DNA from 4 places in the Brucella sp. NBRC 12953 genome. Region 3 is predicted to be linked to each of the others. Evidence: predicted binding sites of a transcription regulator. Region 3 holds the regulator's gene; each other region holds the start of a gene.

Region 1 (4,297 bases), on a different contig from region 3:
ACAAAGATCGAACAACCAGCCTTCTGATAGGCGATACGAAATGTGAACGCAAGAGCGTTGACTGTTACTCCTGACAGGAGCAGACTACATTTACTCGCTGAATGGGGAGATATCGGAAGGGATGAAACGATATCGACAAGAGGTCCCAGTCAGTCGAGCCAACGCAACAGGGAGGTAAAGGAGCATGAGTCCACCTGACTACGTTGCCTAGCTTTCATATTGATGAAAGCACAATTGCTTGCGGTCATAGCTGCCTCATCTGCAAGGAATGATGCATTTTTGATTGAAACAGGTAATTGCAGAAAATTTAAAACATGCGCGGAAATATGGTCTCGTACCTCAGATTTCCGATTAGATTTATCGGCGAAGTACTGTCGATATAAGAGCATTGCTCAACCCCAAGCCCTGCGCGCCTAATAAACAGTGAGCGGCAGGGCTTATCTCTGTTCTCTCAAGAATTATCTGCTGAAAATTGTCAGTAGTTATTGCGTTTTGAACAAAACAAGAACATAACTTCTGTGGAACACTATTAAAATAGCCCCTCCAATGAGAGCGCATGGAGAGTGGCTGTTGTAGAGTGTTTGCTGAGTTTCTGGTGATGGCGCATGGTTGCGCCTGATCTTTATTTTGGAAAGCACCCCTTGTCTGGATAAATCTGGATGAAGTCTGGATGAAGACGTGCGGGAAGGCGTGCTTGCGAGACCCGGAGTAAGTTTTCGATGGCTGGTAGCGTCAACAAAGTCATTCTGGTCGGCAATCTTGGTGCCGATCCTGAAATTCGTCGCCTCAATTCAGGTGATCAGATCGCCAATCTGCGCATTGCGACTTCGGAAAGCTGGCGCGACCGTCAGACCGGCGAACGCAAGGATCGTACCGAATGGCACAGCGTTGTCATTTTCAACGAAAATCTTGCCAAGGTTGCCGAGCAGTATCTGAAAAAGGGTGCCAAGGTTTATATCGAAGGCGCGCTCCAGACCCGCAAGTGGCAGGACCAGAACGGCAACGACCGCTACAGCACCGAAATCGTGTTGCAGAAGTTCCGCGGCGAGCTTCAGATGCTCGATGGCCGTGGTGAAGGCGGCGGCGAAGGTCGCTCATTCGGCGGTGGTGGCGGTGGCAATCGCAACCAGATGTCGGATTATTCCGGCGGCGGCGGTGATTTCGGTTCCTCCGGCCCATCCAATCAGGGTGGCGGCGGCGGTGGTTTCTCCCGCGATCTCGACGACGAAATTCCATTCTGAGAGCGGATATAATCTGCTTTATAAGATAAACACGATAAGGCGCTGTTTTTACAGCGCCTTTTCTATTGGTTGTTAGCGGCCAAAATCAAAGACAGCACAAACTAGGAGCGCATTTAAAGCGCATCCTCACAAGTGCGAACCGGTTTTGGGAACAAGATGCGCGTAAAAACAAAGAGATAGAGCAGTTCCAATGATTCGGTTTTAACAGAAACCGCTCTAAAGAGGCTTATCAGTGTGGTCTATCCGGATATGTGATCTGCTCGCCGTCTTCTTTCGTGAATGAAGCAACGGGATTTTCCAGAAGAGGCAGAACCAGTTCTGAAGGGCGGCATAGTCTCGTGCCGAGCGGTGTTTCTACAATAGGCCGATTGATCAGGATTGGATGAGCCATCATGAAGTCGATCAGCGCGTCATCGCTCCATTTCGGGTCAGACAAGTTGAGTTCGACATAAGGTGTGCCTTTCTCGCGCAACAATTCCCGCGGCTTTACATTCATGGCCGCCAGAAGCCCTGTCAGACGTTCCCGTGTAGGCGGGTTTTGTACATATTCGATGATGACTGGTTCTTCACCGCTGGCGCGGATGATTGCCAACGTATTGCGCGAAGTGCCGCATTTCGGGTTGTGAAAAATAGTCACTGTCATCGGCGTTTTCCTGCCTGAATTAGTTACAGAATAATTCCTTAAACTTGAATCAGTTTAAGGTAAAACTATGCTGTAAATATAAAGTGTTAGAGCGACTTTTGTGCGCCAAAAAGGGCGCACGGCGCACTCGTGGATTGAGTTTGTCGTTTGAATCCCGGCTGACACTTATGCTGAGCAAATGTTAGAATCAGACCACTAGTGCGTGATTAAAGCCGCTTCTGGGTCGCTTTTAGCAGTATCTGAATTAGTATGATCTAGTTCATGTCATTCATCTGAGGGTCGCCGGGATAAGTCTCGATTGAGAATTCCATATTGTCGGCAGAGAACCGGGTGAGCGAATATTGGATCGGTTCCCCATCTGTGTTCACATTGATAGCCTTGGCTGTCAGCACAATGGCGCCTGGCGAAAGTTTCAAATGTTTCAGATCATCCGAATCTGCATGTCGGGCGGATATGATTGTCGATTTGCGGAAATAATCCGTAAGACCTGCTTTTCTGAACGCCACGGTGACAGAACCACTCTCTGCATAGTCCGTAGTGATTTCCGGAAATTTTTCGGCGCTAATCCAAAGTGTAGCGCGCGACACAGGGCGTCCGTCGGCACTGTGTAAGGTTTCCAGTTGCGTAACAGGTGAACCGATCTCAATCGCAAGAGCTTCGGCTATGTCTTGAGAAGCGGGCACTGTGTCGGAAGCGAGCAATGCGCCCTTCATGTCGCGTACCTGCGAAGCCAGCGATTGTGAAATACGCGTGCGGCGCCCGATCTGGTAGGTGAGGCGTTTTGCATTGGCGATAAAGGTGCCGCGTCCTTGTTCCGCGCGCAATACGCCTTCCTGCGTAAGAGCCGCAATTGCGCTGCGCACCGTATGGCGATTGACGCCAAATCGTTCTGCCAGGTCCATTTCGGCTGGCATACGCGCGCCCGTAGCAAGTTTCCCGGCCATGATGTCGCCGCGTATCTCGTCGGCAATCTGCCGCCAGATGGCTACACCGCTGTTTCTCTCAATCCGTCCGCTCTTTTTCATCTGCGCCTTTGTCGTCAATTGTCATCGTCCTGTCATTGGCAGGGTGTATTCATTCTGGTATTGTATAGTTGTCTATATGAATAGACAATTAAGGCGATCAAGTCAACCGGATTAGATAGGGCGGATAAGCTCATGAACACGACGGGGCATACTACGCGGCACAGCACAGTTGAAAGTGGAGGTGGCTCCACCGCTGGAAGCAATTTGGCGCCGGATGCAACGCAAGCAGCACGTCAGGCCAGTATGGCGCTCCTCGCTCGCGCAAGCGGCGAAGAATTGAAAACGTTCTGGCAGAACTGGGCAGACAAGCCTGAATTTGAAGTTTTGCGTGGTCCGGAAACCGGACTTGTTATGATGCGCGGTAGTATTGGCGGTGGCGGTGCTCCGTTCAATGTTGGCGAGGCAACCGTCACCCGCGCAACTGTTCGTCTGGCGAATGGCTCGGTTGGGCACTCCTATGCGCTGGGACGTGATCAGGAAAAGGCGAAGCTGGCTGCACTGTTTGATGCGCTCTGGCTCGATGAGGCCACCCGCGATGCGATCGAAAGCAGCGTGCTCAATGCATTGCGTGGTCGTGTCGATACTGCGGATGCAAAACGGCGCGGCGAAGCTGCTGCCACGAAGGTCGATTTCTTCACAATGGTTCGGGGAGATAACTGATGCTCCATTCTTCTTCTGCATTTGAAGGCGGACTGGCTGATCCAGTCAATGAAGCGCAGTCGGCGTTTCATGCAGTCATGCACGCAATGGCCAATCCTGGTCGTATCCATTCGCTGCCTAGTGCGGCTGTGCCATCAAAGCCGCTTACGCCTGAGCTTGGCCTGATCGCAGCAACGCTTCTTGATCACGACGCAAGCGTCTGGGTCGATGCTGAAATAGCAGCCAATCAGGACGCAACGGCATGGCTGACATTCCATACCGGTGCACCAATCGTCGGCGATCAGTCGAAAGCGCAGTTCGCACTTGTAACGGATGCGCAATCGTTGCCGGCACTTGCTTCCTTCGCGCAGGGAGACCCTGAATTTCCGGATCGTTCGACGACTGTTGTTCTAGCAGTTTCGTCGTTGACGAGTGGGCAGGGTTTCAGCCTCAAAGGCCCGGGCATCAAGGATGAAACTGTGCTGACTGTTGATGGTTTGCCGCAGGATTTTGCTGCGCAGTGGCGTGAAAATGGCGTGTTGTTTCCGCTGGGTATCGATCTGGTGCTCGTCGCTGACGGCAAAGTCGCAGCGCTTCCCCGCACCACGCGTATAGCAAGTTTGGAGGATTGATCCATGTATGTTGCTGTAAAGGGCGGTGAAACCGCCATCCGCAATGCCCACCGTCTGCTTGATGATCGCCGTCGTGGCGACCGCTCGGTTCCGGCGTTGCGTCTTGACCAAATTGCC
Region 2 (4,297 bases), on a different contig from region 3:
TTGGCCATACGGTTCATACAGTGGTCCCGGTGTCGCGAATCAATCTTAACAAGGGTTACGCGATCCCGATGCTGACGTCATCAGTCAGCGGGCAAAACTTTGCGGGAAATAGATTGTGTCGCACCAGTTGCGGCTTATTCGGCGCGGATGGTCGCGATCCATGCAAAGCCGCGATAGAGCACTTTGTGTCTTGATATGGCGCCTTGTTCCGCGGCCATGTGGTCTGCGACAGTGAAGAGATCACTACGAGGCGTCACATGGAACCAGCGAAGCCAGGTGAAAAGTGCTTTCTTAAACCAGTAGGGCAGACCTTGCTGATCTCCAAAGTCGACTATGTGAAGTTCGCCACCCGCTTTGAGGTGGCGAATGCTTTCCCGGATAACAGGTTGCCATTGCGGGATCATCGAAACGGCATAGGAAATGAAGATACGGTCGAAATCGCTTTGACCAAAAAGCGCTTCGGGGTTGAAATGCGTGGCGTCGGCGCGTTCGAGGCTGGTGCGCTCGGCAATCCCGGCCCGCTCAGCCGCACTGTGGGCCGTTTCCAGCATCTCCGCTGAAATATCGATGCCAAACAGTTTTGCGTCCGGGTAGGCTTGGGCGGTCTTGACGAGATTGCGGCCTGTGCCGCAACCGATTTCGAGAACATGGCCATTGGACGGAACATTGAGGCCAGCGATCATTGTATCGCGGCCAAGGAGATAATATTTGCGCGTTGCATCGTAAAAATGCCGTTGCCGCTTATAAACCCGGTCCATCAGGCTGGCATGATCGATGCCCTGAGCCCGTCCGCGACTGCCCAATGGATTAACGCCCATATCAAGCGTCCTTTAATGTGTAGAGGTGAAAGCCGCCATATATAGAAGAGCGGTCGCGATCATGTAGCGCGCGCGATTCATCTTCGCGGTAATCCCAATGGGCCAGGATTGACGGATCAACACGGCCCGGAAGCAGGCTTGGTTCTGCTGCCGTGCGGAAGATGACGCGGGCACCGGGCGCTGCTGTGCGTGTGATTTCGCTCCAGAGCGCGTTGAGCTGGCCGTCATTCATCCAGTCCTGTGCGTCGAGCAGAATATAGCGATCCACGGATGAGGCTGGCTTCTGTGCAAGGAACTCGGTGTAGTTGGCGTTTTGAACCGTCATGCGGTCCACGCGGGCGCGCACGGTTTCAAAATTGGCGCGAGAGAGATAGGGCGGCAGGGGGCCGGTTTCCTCATTGCCGCTATAGCCACGTCCGAAGGCCTGCCAGGCGAAATAATTTTCAGTCAGCGGAAAGGCGCAGGCGAGTTTTTCAAGGCGTGCACGAAGGACGAAAGCCATGTCGCCATTACCGGCGGTTGCCAGCGCATCATATTGCTGCGGCGGAATGCCAAGGCCAAACAACGATGATTTACGAGCGGTGGCCCAGCGTACCATGCGTTTTTCAAACAAGGGTGCGAGTGCTGTATCGAAGAATGTCCGCTGCTCTTCCATTGTGCGTGCCTTGAGAATGTCACGCGGGTCAATGCCATAAAGGCGGGCAACGCGGTGCCCCATGCCGATGAAGACACCCAGAAGGCCGTGACGATACAGATCACGCGAGAAGATTGAGATGCGCTGGCGGCCACTCAGTTTGCGTTTTTCCCAGTAGGCGCGGCTTTCTTGATCAAGATGCGGGCGGATAAAGCGCTGGTAGGCTGCGAGATTGGCCTTGTCATCAGCCTTACCATAGAAGCGATAAAAGGTGGCATAATCGGGCAGGTGCTTGAGTGCTGCGAGCTTCAGGCGATTGAACGCCACATGCGCACGGTTAAGATCGACGGCCTCGACGCGAGCCGGATCGGCGGTCAGGTAGGAAAGCGCGTTGCAGCCGCCTGACGCGATGGTCACGATACGATGGCCGGGCTGAATGGCGAGCGCAACCATGTCGACTTCCGGGTCTTCCCAGATTTGTGGATACACCAGCCCCTTAAACAACCAGGCAAAAAGACGCTCTGAAAAGCCCTGTCGTGAGAGCGCATGATTTTGTGTGACGGCGCGTTGAAGGATCGTTCCGTTGGCGTCTTGTCCTGTCATGCCATGCTCCCCGTTTATTGAGCGCATTCCGAATTCTGAATTGGTTCGGGCAAGATGCGCGAAGTTTTAAAGGCGAATCCGACCTTGCTTGCGCAAGTTAAACATCTGCCAGTGACAGGGGCGTGACGGCAGTTTTACGGGAAAATCATGGTTAAAACTTTGTTATTATGGCGTTTTGTTACGAGCAGTAAGACTATTTGAGAGAACCTTTCCGCATGCTCGCCGTTTTTTGTTGTGACGTTGGCATCGTCGTAAAGCATCGCCGGGGACTAAAGAGCGATGTGGCGACTGTCTTCGTAGGTGATTGATCGGATGAACCGATCAGACACGGAAAACCAAAGCAGCGTTGGCTAAATCCCCGCAGCGCTGATTTTTAGGGAAGGAGAGCCATTATGAAAAAGTTTCTGGTAAGTGCGGTAGCTGCCGTATCGTTCCTCGGACTTGCTGCCTGCAGCGACAATTCGAAAGATACGAATAGTGCGCCGTCCACCCCTGCGCCATCAGCGCCGGCAAATAACGATACAACAACGACTCCGTCGACCCCAGCACCGGCACCATCGACACCGGGCACGGGTACACCTCCTGCAAATTAAATTGCAGTTGGTTTATGTGAACCGCGATCAGTTCGCGGCTGAATGGCGGTCTGTTTTGCAGGCCGCCATTTTCCCCGAAAGGAGCAAAGTTGATGGATAACTCTGCAGTAGTCGTCAATAAAGACAGTATGACTGCGTTTTCCATGTTCAAACGCAGGCTTTCTTCGGTTATGGCTTTTGTTATGAGCCGTCATTTTTTGTTTTTGATTTCCGCTGTTGTTCTGGTTGCCCTTGCTGCTTGCGGCAAAGGAGAGGACGAGCAGGCTGCTGCTCCAGCTCAGCCAGAGCAAAACACATCTGCTCCAGCCCCATCCAGTGATACACAGGCTGGACCAGATTTAATGAAGGCTTTGCAGGATAATGCTGGCGTCATAACTCCCGAACAAAAGGCTGCAGCGATTGAGCGTGCGCGCACCAATGCCGAAGCTGCAGCCAAAGCTGTGGGTCAGAGCGTTGAGCAGGCACAGGCCGCAGGCGAAGCGGCGGCGAGTGCTGCACAGCAGTCGTTTGAGGCTCGTCAGGCCGCGCAATAATCGTCTTCACAGGCAGCGATATTTTTCTAAATTATTGTTTTTTCGTCGATTGCAACGGGTTGTTGTTTCCAGCCTTTACGGAATTATATAGAAACGATTCATGTCGATCTGGGTCCGCATCGGTGAGTTCGTCACCTCTGTAACGCTGAACGCTATTTCCAGCGTTATCGAAGCCGTGCGCACGGTTTTTGAGGGCGATGCAGATACGCGTCGTCGCGTTGCATTTTCCATTGCCATGATCGCGCTGTCTGCAAAAATGGCAAAAGCGGATGGTGTGGTGACGCAGGATGAGTTTCGGGCGTTCCAGAGCATTTTTTCAGTGCCGCCAGAAGAGCACGCCCATGTGGTTCGTCTCTATAATCTCGCTCAGCAGGATGTGGCGGGCTATGAAAGCTACGCGCGTCAGCTGGCAGGTCTTTGCCGCGAAGGCGACGATAATTGTCATCTGCTTGAAGATATTCTCGACGGTCTTTTTCATATCGCGACCGCTGACGGCTATGTGCATGACAAGGAAATGGCGTTCCTTGCGAGCGTTGCTGAGATTTTCGGTTATGACGAGGAAGGCTTCGAGCGCATCGCACTCCGCCATGTCAATCGCGGAGAGGGTGATCCTTATGCCATCCTCGGGCTTGTTCGCGGTGTGTCGTTTGAGGATGCGCGCAAGCGCTACCGTTCATTGGTGAAAGAGCACCATCCTGACCGGCTTGTTGCGGAAGGTCTTCCGCTGGAATTTATAAAGATCGCAAATACACGCCTTGCTGCCATCAATGCAGCCTGGGCAAGCGTAGAAAAACAATTGGAAGCCGCATGAGCAGCGCAGACGTATCAGAAGCAGAAATCCTGGCGACACTTGTTTTGGATAGGCCCGATTATCCAGCGGCCTCGATTGATGCGTCGCCGAATTTCGGCATTCGCAAGGACGGCAAGACACCAACCTATCTGATCCTGCATTATACGGGCCTCGCGACGGCTCAGGAGGCGGTTGATATTCTCAAGTCGCCTGAGATGGAAGTGTCGGCACATTATCTGGTTCATGAAGATGGCCGCGTAGTGCAGATGGTGTCGGAAAAGGCGCGCGCATGGCACGCAGGAAAGAGCTTCTGGAAGGGCGAGACC
Region 3 (4,297 bases):
CCTTCATAAAGCCAGCCAGCCGCACGATCAAAGCTCTCATCCGATGCATTTTCATAACGCGCCAGCGCAATTGCATCATCGGAGAAGAATGGCGTTACGACGCCCGCACCAGCCTTATAGGCGTGTTTCGCGATCAAACGCACCAGCGGCAGCGCAACGACAGGTGCGGTGATGACAAGGTCCTGACCTTCGCGTAATTGCAGCCCTACGCGCACGGCGACTTCGGCCAGACGTTCGAGTTTTACCGGATCGATGACGGGAGCGTTATTGTCATGTGCCATATGGCTGCGAGCCTCGTGTTTGAAAGAATCAACGGCAGTTTAGAGCGCTTTTCAATCTGATTGCACCAGATAAGCGCCTCAATCTTTGTTTGGCGCACATCGTGTCTGAAAACTGCTTCGCATTTTTCAGGATGAGCTGGGCAAGATGACTTAATTTCACCACGCTTTTTCTCGCCACTGCGCTATATTTAGATCGCGGTCGATAGAAACTTTTACTCAATGAGAGCAACGGCTATGAAGAAAAGCGTGCTTATTATCCTTGGTCTGGCGGGCCTGCTTGCAGGCTGTCAAACTATGACACCCGAACAGCGCCGCGCAGCAGACGAACAGACCTGCCGCAGCTATGGTTTCAAACAAAAATCCGATGCGTTTTCCAACTGCCTGTTGCAGCTTGATCTTGACCGCCGTGCGGATCGTCGTGCCTGGCAGAACAGACCTGATTTCTATGATATGCCCATGGTTATCTATCAGCCTGTTTATCGACCCGTACCAGTGCAGGCAAAATAATAAAAAAGCGCCCTATCGGGCGCTTTTTTATGTGCTTAAGTCAGCTTTAAAGTGGTGATTCCGGTCGTTCCTGCGACAGAAGCATCGCGCCGATTGCATCGACATGCTTCTTATCGGCGGTATAGCCGAGAGATACATTTTCCGCAGCAGGAGCCGTTTCATCAAATGTCGGCTGATAGCTTGCCACCTGTGTCATAACCGGCTTTTCAGCTGGTTTGACAGGCAGAGCAGCCAAACGATCACCACGAGCCTGTGGGCCGACGCCGCCATTCTGCTGGGTTTCTGTCGTCTTCGCTGCTTCAGCCAACGCAACCTGCACTGTTGGCTGTGCCTGCGGAACAGTCGCATCCTGCTGGTCGGTTACGTTGTAGAACGGACCTTCAGGCATGGATGGTGCCTGTGGAGTAGAAGCATAGGCCAGATTGTACGGGGTCTGTGGAACCGGATTTTCCAGTTCGCCATCGCGACCACGCTTTTCGTAGAAGGAGTTTCCGCCAGCAACCAGCACGTAATGCATGTTGCGGTAAGGGAACTTCAAGCCAGCCGTGTGGAAGAACATCGAGTTCTTAAGTGAAGGATGACGCTTGCCCTTAAGAACAGCATCGGCTGTTGCCTGAACGTCAGGCATAGCCTTTGAATTCATCTTGCGTGTCAGAACGCCGGGCGCAAACTGGTTCTTCTGACCAACAACGCCGCAGATCGTATCCGGATAGCTACCCGAAGCGAGGCGGTTCATCACGACCGTACCAACGGCCATCAGACCATCGGGGCTTGAACGGTTGGATTCGAAGAACATCGCACGTTCGAGGCATTCGCGGTCTTTGGCGGTGTATGTGAAAGTCTTGACGCCATTGACTGTCTTGACGTGGCTAGCCGCCGCCGTCTTTTCGGTTTTGGTTTTGGTCGTGCCACTGGTCGTCGTGCAACCCGTCACCAAAAATGGCGCAACCAGCAGCCCGAGAATAGCGGGCAATTTCCATTTCGAAGCGCGCGTCAACGGCTCAGTCTCATAGTTAGGACCCTTAACTGATCCAACCTGGCCTCCGCCCCGCAAAAGGCGTTTGAAACCTGGCTGTGGTGCCACCGCATAAAACTATGCAGCAGATTTGAACTAACAGAGCAGCCTTTGCACATCCTTCTAAGATGCCCGGCGCTCCAGCCAAATAGAACGAAAATCATAAAATAAACGTTCTGCTGTCACTCATTGCATTCAAGGTTTTAGAATTTTTAGGCCAAAAAAAGGCGAATGGTCAAATTCCAAAAGTCACGACACCTCCAAAACAGAGGCAGATTGAACCCGAATCCAGAGCTTAATTTTCCCCACAAACCCCTTAAATTTATTAACAAATCCTTAACGTAATTTAGCAAATCTTATAAGTTATTGATTTAACGCGATTCAATTTGCTGAAATACAGGCCACATCACTGCCTTATTTCGCCGATGTTTCAAGATTTTACGCAAGCGTCTTTTTAAGCTTTTTCGATGCTGCTTTTGACCTCGATTTCGCCGGATCTTCAACTTTGTCACGATCATTGTAACATCGTGTGATACTGGCCGTTTTGGTACGTTGTGGATATTGAATTCCGAATCGGAAGGTCGGAACTGAGTCGCAACGTTCTTGCCCATTATGCAAAACGGCCCGTCGCATTTTCAGCAACGAGCCGCTTGTATAGGGTTCTGCAAATCGAGATTTGGTTATCCGAATGAGTATCCAGCACCGCGTACCGTGCGGATAGGATCAAGCGCGCGACCAACGTTGATCGCCTTGCGAAGACGTCCGACATGCACGTCAACTGTTCTATCATCGACATAAATGTCTGGCCCCCAGACGCCATCGAGTAGCTGACTACGCGAAAAGACACGGCCCGGTGACATCATGAAATATTCGAGCAGGCGGAATTCTGTCGGTCCGAGACGGACTTCCTTTTCCTTGCGATAGACGCGATGCTGCTGGCGGTCGAGAACAAGATCGCCGACTTTCAGCACATGCGACAGCACACTCGGATTGGCGCGACGGAGCATGGCTTTGACGCGAGCCAGCAATTCCGGTGTCGAAAAAGGTTTGACGACATAATCATCGGCACCCACGCTCAGGCCACGAACGCGTTCGCTTTCTTCACCGCGTGCGGTCAACATGATGATCGGCAGACGCTCTGTTTCCGGCCACTGGCGCAGACGGCGGCACAGCTCGATCCCGGAGACACCAGGGAGCATCCAGTCCAGAATAAGAAGATCCGGCACATTTTCACGAAGTGCGATTTCGGCTTCATCGCCGCGCAGCATCGCATCAACCTGATACCCCTCGGCTTCGAGGTTATAACGCAGGAGTACACTCAGGGCTTCTTCGTCTTCAACCACAGCAATCTTGGGTGCCTGTGACATCCAGTATTTCCTATCCAAAATTTAGAGCGCCTGTGATCCGACTAAATTGGATCATGCTCTAAGCACTTGTTTTTATCGCATATACTTCCCAAAATCGCTTCGCACTTTTTGGGATGCGCTTGAGGCAGCGGAAGATACAAGCCCCCGATCGACCGCGTGCCGTCGCGTTTTTCATATTCATGCAGGCATCTGGACCGCACGAATGCGGTGCCAGATATTCTTAGGATTTACGCGCCTCGTCCACGACGATACCGTGGCTCAGGTCTTCTTTTGGGCGCTCCGCAGGCATTTGCAGACCGGTCACGATGTAATAGACCGTCTCAGCAATGTTGGTTGCGTGATCGCCAATGCGCTCGATGTTCTTTGCGCAAAACAGAAGATGCGTGCAGGCGGAAATATTGCGCGGATCTTCCATCATGTAGGTCAACAACTCGCGGAACAGCGAAGTGTACATCGAGTCAATTTCGTCATCGCGGTCGCGAACGACGTTGATCTGCTGTACCGAGCGCGTTGCATAGGCATCGAGCACGTCCTTGAGCTGGGTGAGAGCCAGCTCAGCCAAGGTTTCAAGGCCGCGATAGAGCTTGACCGGCTGGCGAGATTCCGAAACTGCAGCAACGCGCTTGGCAATATTTTTGCCAAGATCGCCAACGCGCTCCAGATCGGCAGAGATGCGGATCGAGCCGATGATTTCACGCAGATCGACAGCCATTGGCTGGCGCTTGGCGATAATCATCACGGCCTTATCATCAATCTCGCGCTCACTTGCATCGAGGATGAGATCGTCGGAGATAACACGCTGGGCAAGTGCATTGTCGGCATTGACAATCGCTGCAACGGACTGCTCGACCATGCGCTCTGCATGACCGCCCATCTCGGCGATCTTATGCGTGAGGAACTGCAGTTCTTCGTCGTAAGCGCTAACAGTATGCTGAGACGCCATAATAGACCTCAATGTAAATTGCGGGGAAGCCAAACAGCTTTGTTTTCAAACCAGCCGCCGCTCCCGTTCCAATTAATTAGCCAAAGCGACCGGTGATGTAGTCCTGCGTGCGCTTTTCGGTCGGTGCCGTGAACATCACGTCCGTATCGCCCACTTCCACCAGATTGCCCAGATGGAACATGGC
Region 4 (4,297 bases), on a different contig from region 3:
AACAGATTTGAGACTGGGCGTTTTTCAATCATGGTCGCCTCACTCACGAATAATGCACGCGCTTCTCAATGAAGCGGAACTGGAATGCGGTCAGGGCGATCACGATAATCATCAGAATAACCGACTGCGCCGAGGAGGAGCCGAGGTTAAGATTGACGAAGCCGTCGTTATAAACCTTGTAGACCAGGGTTTCAGTGGCTTTGGCAGGGCCGCCGCCGGTTACAGCATGGATAATGCCGAATGTATCGAAGAACGCGTAGACCGTATTGACCACCAGCAGGAAGAATGTCGTTGGTGCCAGAAGCGGGAATACGATCGACCAGAAACGCCGCGCGCCGCGCGCGCCATCAATGGCCGCTGCTTCAATAAGCGATTTCGGAATTGCCTGAAGTCCTGCAACGAAGAACAGGAAATTGTAGGAAATCTGTTTCCAGGCCGCAGCACCTACGATCATGGCCATGGCTTGATTGCCATTGAGCAATGGGTCCCATGCAAAACCGCTGCTGCGAAGCAGATAGGCAAGCGTGCCCATGGCAGGATTGAACATGAATAACCACAACATACCTGCAACGGCAGGCGCTACGGCATAAGGCCAGATCAGCAGGGTACGGTAGAATGTCTTGCCGCGAATGACACGGTCGGCAGCAGTTGCAAGCAACAAGGCTGCGCCCATGGCAACAAAAGCGGTCAGAAGATTGAAGACAATCGTAACCTGAACGGAATGCAGATAATTGGAGTCGGATAGCACATTGGTAAAATTGGCTAACCCGACAAATGTAGATTTCAGCCCGAATGCGTCTTCACGCATGAAGGACTGATAAATCGCCTGACTTGCTGGCCAGAAGAAGAAGATCACAGTCAATATGATCTGCGGTGCCAGCAGGAAGTAGGGTAAGATTTTATTTGGAAACGTGACTTTCTGCACGGGGAGTTTCCTTGCGGATAGCAATGCCGCCAAGCCCTTGGGGCAGGCGGCACGCTTTAGTTCATCAGATTATTGAGCTGCAGCAATCGCTTCGTTCGCGCGTTTTACAGCGTTATCGAGAGCAGTCTTTGCATCCTGCTTGCCGCCGAGCATGGCTTCGAATTCTTCGTTCAGAATATCACGCACCTGTGGCAAGTTGACGAGACGCACACCCTTGGAGTTTTCCGTTGGTGCCTTGCCCATCATCTGAAGGATTGGCGTTTCGCGACCCGGGTTCTTTTCATAGAAGTCCGAGTTCTTGGTTGCTTCATAGGCGGCCATAGTCACAGGCAGGTAGCCGGACTTTTCATGCAGCTTCTGCTGAATTTTGGTCTGCGAAAGGAAGTTGAAGAACTGCGCAATGCCTTTGTACTGGTCATCGCTGAGACCAGCAAACACCCAGAGACTGGCGCCGCCCGGAATTGTGTTCTGTGGGCCATGGCCTTCATAATAAGGAAGCTGACCGATACCGTAGTTAAGGCCAGACTTAATAACGTCACCAAGACCACCCGACGATTCCGTCAGGATTGCGCATTCACCCGACGTGAAGAGCTGCTTGGCTTCAGATGTACGACCGCCATAACGGAAGGTGCCATCCTTGGCGAGATCGGCAATTGCCTGGAAATGCTCAACGAAGAGTGGCTCGTTGATCTTGAGTTCGACGTTGGTGCCACCAAGACCGTTTTCATTGGTGCCATAGGAAACATTGTTCCATGCGGCAAAGTTTTCAGTCTGAATCCATGTGAGCCATGTCGAGGTAAAGCCGCAAGCAGAGGCGCCGCTCGACTTGATCTTCTTGGCTGCTTCAAAAACTTCCGGCCAGGTCTTTGGTGGGTTGTTTTCGTCAAGACCAGCCTTCTTGAATGCGTCCTTATTATAATAAAGGATCGGCGAAGACGAGTTGTATGGGAACGACAGCATCGTGCCGTCTGGCTTCGAATAATAAGCAACAATGCCTGGCAGATACTGCGACTTGTCGAACTTGAATCCACCCTTTTCAAGCACGTCTGCAGCTGGAACCATAGCGCCTTCGGCAGCCATCATGACACCGCTACCAGCGTCGAAAACTTGAATGATCGCTGGCGGCTGCTTGGAACGGAATGCAGCAATGCCTGCGTTCAACGTTTCAGGATAGCTACCCTTGTAAACAGGAACGATCTTATAATCGCTCTGGCTTTCATTGAACTCTTTTGTAAGTTCAATGATCATTTCGTTGTTGGCGCCAGTCATACCGTGCCACCAGCTTAGCTCCGTCTGAGCGAAAGCCTGTGAACCAATGGTGAGAGCAAGAGCGCCAGTGAGCGCTGAAGTCGTGATCAGACGGGTAAGCATATTTCCTCCTCGGAAATGAGGTTACGTAAACATCAAGAGCGAATTTACCGCTCGAGGTGCCGGAACCTGCATTATGGTTATTACACTTTTATGACTGCAATTTTGCTCGGGATCAACTTCTCACTCGCAATAATAGAATAAATTCGAAAATGTTAATGGTTAAAAGGAAAAAAAACGAAAAAGAATCGATAAATATTGGGGAGAAGATGTGGATAGCTTGCCAAGCAGTCTCTGACGAGAAGAAGTCAATGGAGGTATGTCGTTAGCCGCCTCACAAAGCCGCCATTTATGGCGTTGCCAATTACATAAGCGATAATGTATTTAAGGCACTATTAAAAGTAACCCATAAAATTCAATATTCTCAGGGGCTTGCGCGGGAGAAAGAATCCGAATTATCTGCTGTCGATTTTGCGACGCTGCCGGAGTTTTCACTTAATCTTCAGGCAATCTACGCAAACGTACATTATGACATTCGCATACATGGAGCCGCCAAGGTTCCATGAACCGCCTGACGGAGTTTCCATGCCCATTCATGCTGACTGGAATGCAGCGTCTTTATCTGCAAAAGTTTTTTCCAGAACGTGGAGCAAGAATGAACCCGGCGGGGTAATCATCGGATTTGACACCCATGGTGTTAAGTTTGCCTATGCAGGTGGTTTGGAAAGCCTGCCGTCCGGCACACCTTTTACGGCCAATACGGTCGTTCGTTATGCATCCATCACCAAGCATGTTTTTTGCGCCATGGTATTGCGTCATGCTGATGTAATCAGTCTGAATGACAGGCTTGGCGATCACCTTCCAGAACTGCAAAGCCCACTGGCAGATGTTTCCGTCGGACGCGCACTTGATATGACATCAGGTCTGCCCGATGTGCGCGAAAGTCTGACCTTATTGGGCTTATCGGTCTACACGCATACGGACGCGGACAGCCTTATCGACTTTCTGTCGTCGATGACGCGGCTGAACTTCAGTGCTGGCAGTGATATCTCCTATTCGAATACGGGATATAGGTTGGTTGAAGCAGCACTGGAGCGCAAAGGATTGAGTTTCAACGACTTCGTGAAATCTGAAATCAATGCGGTTCTGGACACTTCCCTTGAAGTTCCAGATGTCTGGGCCGACCCGGTTAAAGGGCTTGTTCCCGGCTATTGGAAAAACGGAGATAAATGGCAGGAAAGTTCGGCAGGCTTGCATCTATCAGCATCGGGCAGCCTTGCAGGTAGTGGAATGGCTCTCACCAACTGGGCGCAAGCGCTCCTTAAAGGTGAAGGTGCATTTAGTGGGTTGCTTTCGACGCTTTCAGCGGAACACTTTTTGAGCGACGGTCGCCCGACAGGCTATAGCCTTGGCCTGCGGTGGAACGAAATCAATGGCAAGCGCTTCGTCGGCCATGGTGGATCGCATCCCGGCTATAAAAGTTATTTTCTTCTCGACCCAGCAGACAAAACAGGCATGATTGTTGTCTGTAATCGAGAAGATGCTGATACATATAAGATTGCCCGTGACTGCATGGCTGCTCTCAACGGGCTGTCGCTTCCTGAAATGACGACAGCTATCCCTGATGGATTATATGTCGCCGATGCAGGTCCATTCTGGCTTGAGATGCGTGGCGGTGTTGCCAATTATCTTGGCGCTGAAGATCGGCTCTACAATATAGGAGAAGGCTGGGCCTCTTCATTATCGCCATCCTCGCCAATGAAATTGCGCTGGAACGGTGAGGTGCTTCAAGGCGAAATAGGTCATGTGAAGCGAGAGTTGCTTCCGGTTCAGGCGAGACCAGTCAATAAAGAGTTTGACGGTCACTGGAGCGCTCCGCTTTATGGTGCATCTTTTACCATCGATAACGGCCATATCATTATGGGTATCGGACCTACGCGTCAGCTTATGCCGCTTGAAGATCTCGGTAATGGAAGAGCTTTGTTCACGTTGCGGGATGGTCCATGGAACAAGCGCATTTGCGTCCATCTGCTTGGCGGTAATAGGCTTGAATTGGTACTCAAC

The links. Region 3 encodes PhoB, which activates phosphate uptake and scavenging genes when phosphate is short. Its sites were predicted from a motif close to TGTCATNNANCTGTCAT; they were not measured.
Region 1: the regulator PhoB is predicted to act here: its motif matches at 2,929-2,945, upstream of phnF (phosphonate metabolism transcriptional regulator PhnF).
Region 2: the regulator PhoB is predicted to act here: its motif matches at 2,167-2,183, upstream of ABWV94_RS11210 (BtaA family protein).
Region 4: the regulator PhoB is predicted to act here: its motif matches at 2,376-2,392, upstream of ugpB (sn-glycerol-3-phosphate ABC transporter substrate-binding protein UgpB).

Annotation. Positions count from the first base shown of each region.
Region 1 is NZ_BAABSV010000001.1:661,261-665,557, reverse strand. Features, by position in the region: gene ssb (single-stranded DNA-binding protein) at 720-1,241, shown strand; gene arsC (arsenate reductase (glutaredoxin)) at 1,471-1,884, opposite strand; gene phnF (phosphonate metabolism transcriptional regulator PhnF) at 2,139-2,909, opposite strand; gene phnG (phosphonate C-P lyase system protein PhnG) at 3,042-3,569, shown strand; gene phnH (phosphonate C-P lyase system protein PhnH) at 3,569-4,180, shown strand; gene ABWV94_RS03230 (carbon-phosphorus lyase complex subunit) at 4,184-4,297, shown strand, end outside.
Region 2 is NZ_BAABSV010000004.1:189,661-193,957, reverse strand. Features, by position in the region: gene ABWV94_RS11220 (glycoside hydrolase family 25 protein) at 1-17, opposite strand, end outside; gene ABWV94_RS11215 (class I SAM-dependent methyltransferase) at 135-818, opposite strand; gene ABWV94_RS11210 (BtaA family protein) at 820-2,055, opposite strand; gene ABWV94_RS11205 (hypothetical protein) at 2,448-2,648, shown strand; partial or broken gene ABWV94_RS11200 (hypothetical protein) at 2,781-3,181, shown strand; gene ABWV94_RS11195 (J domain-containing protein) at 3,282-3,992, shown strand; gene ABWV94_RS11190 (N-acetylmuramoyl-L-alanine amidase) at 3,989-4,297, shown strand, end outside.
Region 3 is NZ_BAABSV010000002.1:470,505-474,801, forward strand. Features, by position in the region: gene ABWV94_RS06110 (aminopeptidase) at 1-281, opposite strand, end outside; gene ABWV94_RS06115 (hypothetical protein) at 516-788, shown strand; gene ABWV94_RS06120 (cell wall hydrolase) at 835-1,785, opposite strand; gene phoB (phosphate regulon transcriptional regulator PhoB) at 2,484-3,170, opposite strand; gene phoU (phosphate signaling complex protein PhoU) at 3,391-4,113, opposite strand; gene pstB (phosphate ABC transporter ATP-binding protein PstB) at 4,190-4,297, opposite strand, start outside.
Region 4 is NZ_BAABSV010000006.1:251,758-256,054, forward strand. Features, by position in the region: gene ugpE (sn-glycerol-3-phosphate ABC transporter permease UgpE) at 1-32, opposite strand, end outside; gene ugpA (sn-glycerol-3-phosphate ABC transporter permease UgpA) at 44-925, opposite strand; gene ugpB (sn-glycerol-3-phosphate ABC transporter substrate-binding protein UgpB) at 995-2,296, opposite strand; gene ABWV94_RS16155 (serine hydrolase domain-containing protein) at 2,819-4,297, shown strand, end outside.